DNA from 2 places in the Cupriavidus sp. SS-3 genome. Region 2 is predicted to be linked to the other one. Evidence: predicted binding sites of a transcription regulator. Region 2 holds the regulator's gene; the other holds the start of a gene.
What was found. The regulator LexA, encoded in region 2, represses DNA repair genes until DNA is damaged. The targets are predictions, from matches to a motif close to ACTGTATNNNNATACAGT.
Positions count from the first base shown of each region.

Region 1 (3,408 bases), on a different contig from region 2:
GAGGGCACGCCGGATTCATCGCTGGAGGCGCTGGGCGGGTCCAGCGTCAGCTCGGTCAGGAAGCGCTCGCGCGCGCCATAGGTGGCGGCGATACGCTCCAGTTGCTGCAGGTCGGCCTGGCGCGCGGGGGCATCGTCGTGCAGGCGTTCGAGGTGCGGCGTGTACCAGGCCAGCACCTGTTCGAATTCGGACGGCCACGGCGAGGTCGGTGCCATCAGCGCGCGCGCCAGCGCAAGCAGGTCGGCCCACGCCGGCGCGGCGGCCGGCGGCGGCTCGAATTCCTGCAGCGAGAACAGCGGCTCGGTCGCCAGCGCCATGGCATCGAGCACGCGTGCCGCGGTCTTGGGGCCGATGCCGGGCAGCAGCTGCAGCGTGCGGAACCCCGCCATGCGGTCGCGCGGGTTCTCGAGCCAGCGCACCACCGCCAGCACATCCTTGACGTGGGTCGATTCCAGGAACTTGAGCCCGCCGAATTTCACGAACGGGATATTGCGCCGCGCCAGCTCGATCTCTACCTGCGCGCTGTGGTCGGCGGCGCGGAACAGCACCGCCTGTGCCATCAGCGCCAGGCCGGCCTCGCGCCGCGCCAGCACCTGCTCGACCACGTAGCGGGCCTGGTCGGCCTCATCGTTGACCACGATCACGCCGGGCTTCTCGGCCGAGGCGCGCTCGGACCACAGGTCCTTGGTATAGCGCTCGGCCGCGAGCCCGATCACCGCGTTGGCGGCCTGCAGGATCGGCTGCGTCGAGCGGTAGTTCTGCGACAGCGTGACCTGCTGCGCGGCCGGCGTGAACTGCGACGGGAAATCCAGGATATTGCGCACGGTGGCGCCGCGGAAGGCGTAGATCGACTGCGCGTCGTCGCCGACCACGGTCAGGCCGCGGCCATCGGGGCGCATGGCCAGCAGGATCGACGCCTGCAGCGCATTGGTGTCCTGGTATTCGTCGACCAGGATATGGTCGAAGCGCGTGCCCATGTCCTGCGCGATGGCGGGCTCGGCCATGGCCTGGGCCCAGTACAGCAGCAGGTCGTCGTAGTCGAGCACGTGCTGCTTCTGCTTGGCCTCGACATAGCCGGCGAACAGCGTGCGCAGCGCATCGGCCCACATCGCATAGCGCGGGAACTGCTGCCTGAGCACGTCTTCCAGCGGCGCCTGGGTGTTGACCACGCGCGAATAGATCGACAGGCAGGTTTCCTTCTTCGGGAAGCGGCTGGCGGTCTCCGACAGGCCCAGGTCGTGGCGCACCACGTGCATCAGGTCGGCGGAGTCGCCGCGGTCGCTGATGGTGAAGGCCGGCGACAGGCCCAGGGTCTCGGCGTATTCGCGCAGCAGCCGCGCGCCGATGGCGTGGAAGGTGCCGGACCACTGCAGCGCCGCGCGCCCGGCGCCGGTGCTGGTGCCCAGCGCCTGGTCGACGATGCGCTCGACGCGCCGCCCCATCTCCGCCGCGGCGCGGCGCGAGAACGTCAGCAGCAGGATGCGGCGCGGATCGGCGCCGGCCAGCACCAGGTGCGCGACCCGGTGCGCCAGCGTATTGGTCTTGCCCGAGCCGGCGCCGGCGATGATCAGCAGCGGCGCGTCGCTGCCGTGCTCGACCGCGGCGCGCTGCTCCGGATTGAGCCGGGACAGGTAGGCGGGGAGCGCTTCGGCGTCAGGGGTGGCGGCTTCGGCTGATTCAGCCGCGGGGGCAAGGTCCAGGGTCACGGGTTGGGGCGGGCAGGACACGCGATGAGAAAACTGGCGCCAACTGTATATCCATACAGCCCGCGGGCGCAACCCGCCGCGCGCGGGATCGGTCCCGAAAACAAAAAAAGGTGCTCGATGAGCACCTTTTGTCGTGTGTTCGCAGCGCTGAGTTACGCTGACTTTGCCAGCGCGCCGTCGAGCAGCTTGTGCAGCGCTTCCCATTCGGGCTCGCCGACATAGCGCTTCAGGATGCGGCCTTCCTTGTCGATCACGAAGGTGGTAGGCGTCAGGCCCACATTGCCAAAGGCCTTGGCCGCGCTGCCGTCGCTGTCCATCGCCACCTTGAACGGCAGCCCGCGCGTCTTGGCGAAGTTCATCACGTACATGGGCGGGTCGTAGTTCATCGCCACCGCGACGAATTCCAGGCCCTTGCCCTTGAACTGCTCGTAGGTCTTGACCATGTCCGGCATCTCCTTGATGCAGGTGGCGCAGCTGGTGGCCCAGAAGTTGACCAGGTAGACCTTGCCCTTGAGGTCGGCGGTGCTGACTTTTTCGCCGGACAGCAGCGTGAAGGTGGCGGCCGGCGCGGTACCGGACGGCGACAGCGCGCGGTAGCCGAACCAGCCCAGCAGCGCCAGCACCACCACGGCGGCGACGATGGGCCAGGGCTTGCGGGAGGTCTTGGAGGCGGGGGTAGTGGTCATGGGAATCCGGCTGAAGCCGCTTCGTTGGTGCAGGGAGGACCGGGCGGGGCCGATCAGCAGTGGGACATTCTAATGCGGCAGGCGTTCGCGCGCTGCGCGGTACCGCCTTGCGGTGATGCGCTGGAACCCTTCCGTCACTTGCGCGCGGCGACGGCGGCGCGCGCCTGCGCCAGCGCCTGTTCCAGGTAGGCGCCGTAGAAGTCGGGCTGCATGCCGCGCAGCGGGTTGGCGGCGGCGCGGCCCTGGCGGTCCAGGAACAGCACCGTCGGCGCCACCCGGACCTGGTGCGCGCGGGCCCAGGCGCGCGCGGTGGTCTGGCTGCCGTCGGCATCACGCAGCGGGGTGTCGGCGGTCATGTCGAGCTCGCGCACGGCGATTTCGCCCGCGGTGGCCTGCGGGCCCAGGTAGTTGCGGCGCACCGCGTCGCAATAGCCGCAGCCCGGCATCGACACCAGCACCACCAGCGGCTCGCCGCGGCGCGCGGCGTCGGCGCCGTGGGCGGCGAGGTCCGTGGCCGGCGGCAGGTGCGCCGGGCCCGCGGCGGACACGCCGGCCATCGCCGCCAGCAACACGCCCGCGGCCAGCCAGTGCAGACGGGTGCCGGCGGCAGGAGTTAGGGCGAGGCGGGAGGCAGGCATGGCGGTTCGCGGGGCGGCACAGGTGGGACAGGCGGCGCGGCAAGCACTGGCGCGCCGCTTCCGGGATAATACCGGTTTCCGCGCGCCGGCGACCGCGCCCGCGCGCGCCGTCCCGAGCCTGTGCTTCCGTCCCGTTTTCCATGCGTCCCGTGCCGCCCCCGCCGAGCCTTGCTGCCGCGCCCCGCTGGTCCCTCACATGCTGTGCCGCGCTGCTCGCGCTGGCCCTGTGCGCCTGTTCGCCGCGCTATGACTGGCGCACCATCCAGTCGGGCGAGGGCGGCTACGCCGCGCTCTATCCCGGCAAGCCCACCAGCGCCGCGCGCGACGTGACCATTGCCGGGCGCAAGCTGCCGATGACGATGGAGGCCGCACGCGTCG
Region 1 is NZ_JAYLVT010000005.1:295,720-299,127, reverse strand. It holds gene U9J39_RS11025 (ATP-dependent helicase) at 1-1,706, opposite strand, end outside; gene U9J39_RS11020 (TlpA disulfide reductase family protein) at 1,859-2,392, opposite strand; gene U9J39_RS11015 (thioredoxin fold domain-containing protein) at 2,527-3,030, opposite strand; gene U9J39_RS11010 (hypothetical protein) at 3,171-3,408, shown strand, end outside.
Region 1: U9J39_RS11025 (ATP-dependent helicase) is a predicted target of LexA. The motif match lies at 1,749-1,766, and genes of this name have one in related genera.

Region 2 (3,408 bases):
CTTAAGCAGGAATTGTATGGGTGCATCGTGAGGGCCGGGCTTATATAAGGCGGTCCACGCGATCACGAAGCCGCTGATCACAAAGAACAGGTCGACGCCAATATATCCCTTGCGCAACAGGTCAGACGCGCTGAACGGCAATGCCGCGGCAAGTGGGTCGAAGTGATCCTGCATGTGGTAGGCGACAACCCACATGGCCGCAATCCCCCGGAGCATCTGTAGCGATTGGAATTTCATTATGGGAGGCTCTCAGTTGGCCTGGTATGGCAAACTGTGTCCCATATCCGGCTGAGCACGCTATCCATCGAAGGAATGAGATGGGCGCCGGGGATGAAAAAGGGCCATGGGTTCGAGTCCCATCATTCAGGCGCGAGTGCCAGCGCTGGTGAGCCTCGCAGCGCCACAGCCGCTGCGGACTCATGGCGCAAAGATCGAGATGGCGCCTGGCGCGCGCGCGGGTTAGAATCCGCACCCGGCTCCCGCAAAACCCGCACGAATGCTGTGAGATTTCAGCGCCAGTGCGGAACAAGGCGAGGCCATAAGCGTTGGTTTTGGGTCAATGGCGATAGACGCCGGGATGGCAAGTTCCCGTCGTCGTGGACTCGAGTCCTATCCAGCCAACCCAAGCATTCTCCAGAACGGTGCCTCCCAAGGGCGCCGTTTTGCATTCCCCGGGGGTGGTATGTTGGTTCGAACGGCACTGATTGGCGCAGCGATGGCAACCATGGTGGCAGGGTGTGCCACTGGCACTTCGGAGAAGGACGTCCGCGCTCGCCCGCCGATGCGGTTGTTTACGCCGGTCAAGATGGCGGAAGTCGCGAAATGCCTGCGCAACAATCTGGGCGATGAAGCTACGCTGGTCCAGTTGCCGGCAAAAAACCAGACCGAGATCCGTATCGGCCAGAGCGCGTCAAGCGGTGAATATCAATACGCCTACCTGATCTCTCTGACGGCACAGGCCGATGGCACGGCGCTGGAACTACGCAAGACCGATACCTGGTTTCCCCAGCTGACGCCGACGGAACTCGAGGCCGAAGCCAAGGCGTGCGCGCGTAGCTGAGCGGGACAGAGCGCCGGCGACGCGGCAAGCGTCTGGCGATATCAGTCAGGCGGCCAGCTTTTCGGTGGTTTCAAGTTCCAGCATGCGGCAGATGGCCGCCATGCTGCCCACCATGGTACGGCGCTGCGTACCCTGGTAGACACGTACACCCTTGCTCTGGCGAAACGGCACGGGCTTGACCGGACGACGGGCGGCGACGTGGTGGATTTGCGGCATGGTGGCACCTCTTTTTAGGCAAAGCGGGGTCAACACCCGGCGAGCCGGGCGGCGTCTGCAAAGCAATGGAAGCGGGTGGGCCCGCGCAGGCAAAGCGCCCGCGATGGTGCCCGGCTAGAAGCCGGAAGAGCGGATCAGCCCGACGGCGATGCCTTCCAGCGAGAACTCTTCACCGGGCTCGACGATGATGTTGGTGAAGTCCGGGTTCTCGGCGATCAGTTCGATATGGCCACCGCGCCGCTGCAGGCGCTTGACGGTGACGTCGTCGCCCAGTCGCGCCACCACGATCTTGCCGTTGGCGGCCTCGCTGGCGCGGCGCACGGCGAGCAGGTCCCCGTCGAGGATGCCGGCGTCGCGCATGCTTAGCCCGCGCACGCGCAGCAGGTAATCCGGTCGCTCATCGAAGACCGAGGCATCCACCTGGTACTGGCGGTCGATATGTTCGGCGGCCAGGATGGGGCTGCCGGCTGCGACGCGGCCCACCAGCGGCAGCGTCAGCTGCAATACGCCGGCCATTGGCAACGAGAATTGGTCCGGCAGCTCCGAATCGCTGCGTGAGACCTTCAGGCGGATGCCACGCGACGCGCCCGGCGTCAGTTCGATCACGCCTTTGCGGGCCAGCGCCCGCAAATGTTCTTCGGCGGCATTGGGCGAGGAGAAACCGAACTCTGCTGCGATCTCGGCGCGGGTAGGGGGGAAGCCGGTACGGCGGATCGTGTTGCGGATCAGATCGAAAATCTGCTGCTGCCGGGGTGTCAGGGTCGCCATGGGATCGCCGTTCCGTGCAGGGCCGCTGGTGTGGATGACGGAGGCTCTGGTCCGTCCATCCAGCATCCGGCGGGCCGGGCACTGTATGTTTAAACAGTATGCTGTGATTTTATACAGTATCGGCGTCAGTGCAAGCAGAATTTTGAGGCGTGTCGCATGGACGCTGGTCAAGGCACCTGATGCGGGCTCCGCCAGGGCGTGTCCGCCCGCTACAATCGCCTTTCCTTTATCCAGAACTAAATCGTTGCGCGCTCCCATGACCCAATTGCCTCGCATCGTCGTATTGGCCACTGGCGGCACCATCGCCGGCGCCGCCGGCAGCGCCGCCAGCAGCGCCCGCTACCAGGCGGCGACCGTGCCGGTGTCCTCATTGCTGGCTGCGGTGCCGCCCCTGCAGTCGGTGGCCCGCATCGAGGCCGAGCAGGTGGCGCAGGTCGACAGCAAGGACATGACCTTCGCGCTGTGGCAAACACTGGCGGCGCGGGTCGGGCACTGGTCGGCGCAGCCTGACGTTGCGGGCATCGTGATCACGCACGGCACCGACACGCTGGAAGAAACTGCGATGGCGCTGCACCTGACGCAATCGTGTCCGGTGCCAGTGGTCCTGACCGCCGCGATGCGTCCGTCGACGTCGTTGTCGGCCGACGGGCCGCTGAACCTGCTGGATGCGGTGCGCGTCGCCGCCCATCCGGATGCGCGCGGCAAGGGTGTGCTGGCGGTGCTGAACCAGCAGATCCACGCGGCACGGGACGTGGCCAAGGCGCATACGTCGGCGGTCGATGCCTTTGTCTCGCCGTGCGGGCCGCTGGGGTTCGTGCAGGACGACTACGTGCGCTTTGCCCGGGCGCCCCGGGCGGCTGCGCCCATCGGGCCGATGCCGGCGGCGTGGCCGGTGGTGGAGATCTTGGCAAGCTACGCGCAGCCGGGCAGGGCGGTGGTGGATGCGCTGGTGCGGGCCGGCGTCGCCGGCCTGGTTGTGGCCGCGACCGGCAATGGCTCGATCCATGAGATGCTGGCAGCTGCCCTTGCCGATGCCGCGGCGGCCGGAGTGGCGGTGGTGCGCAGCTCGCGCACCGGTGCGGGGCATGTGGCGATCCCGCCGCAGCCTAGTCCTGCCGACGGTGTGTTCGTGTCAGCTGCCGACCTCAATCCCTATAAGGCGCGCGTGTTGCTGGCGCTGGCCCTGGCGGCGGATGCCGGGCTGGCGCGCGACCCGGAGCGGCTGCAGTCGGTCTTTGCCAGCGCCTGATTTGCCCGTGAAATCAGCGGCTTGCGTTGTTGATGCAGGGCGGGCTATAATTTAAGGCTATTCAACCTTGCCACACCGGACTCGTGACGCCCGGGTGGCTAATCCCAAAAGGAGC
Region 2 is NZ_JAYLVT010000004.1:266,457-269,864, reverse strand. It holds gene U9J39_RS09065 (acyltransferase family protein) at 1-237, opposite strand, end outside; gene U9J39_RS09060 (hypothetical protein) at 716-1,060, shown strand; gene U9J39_RS09055 (hypothetical protein) at 1,106-1,276, opposite strand; gene lexA (transcriptional repressor LexA) at 1,391-2,044, opposite strand; gene U9J39_RS09045 (asparaginase) at 2,301-3,293, shown strand.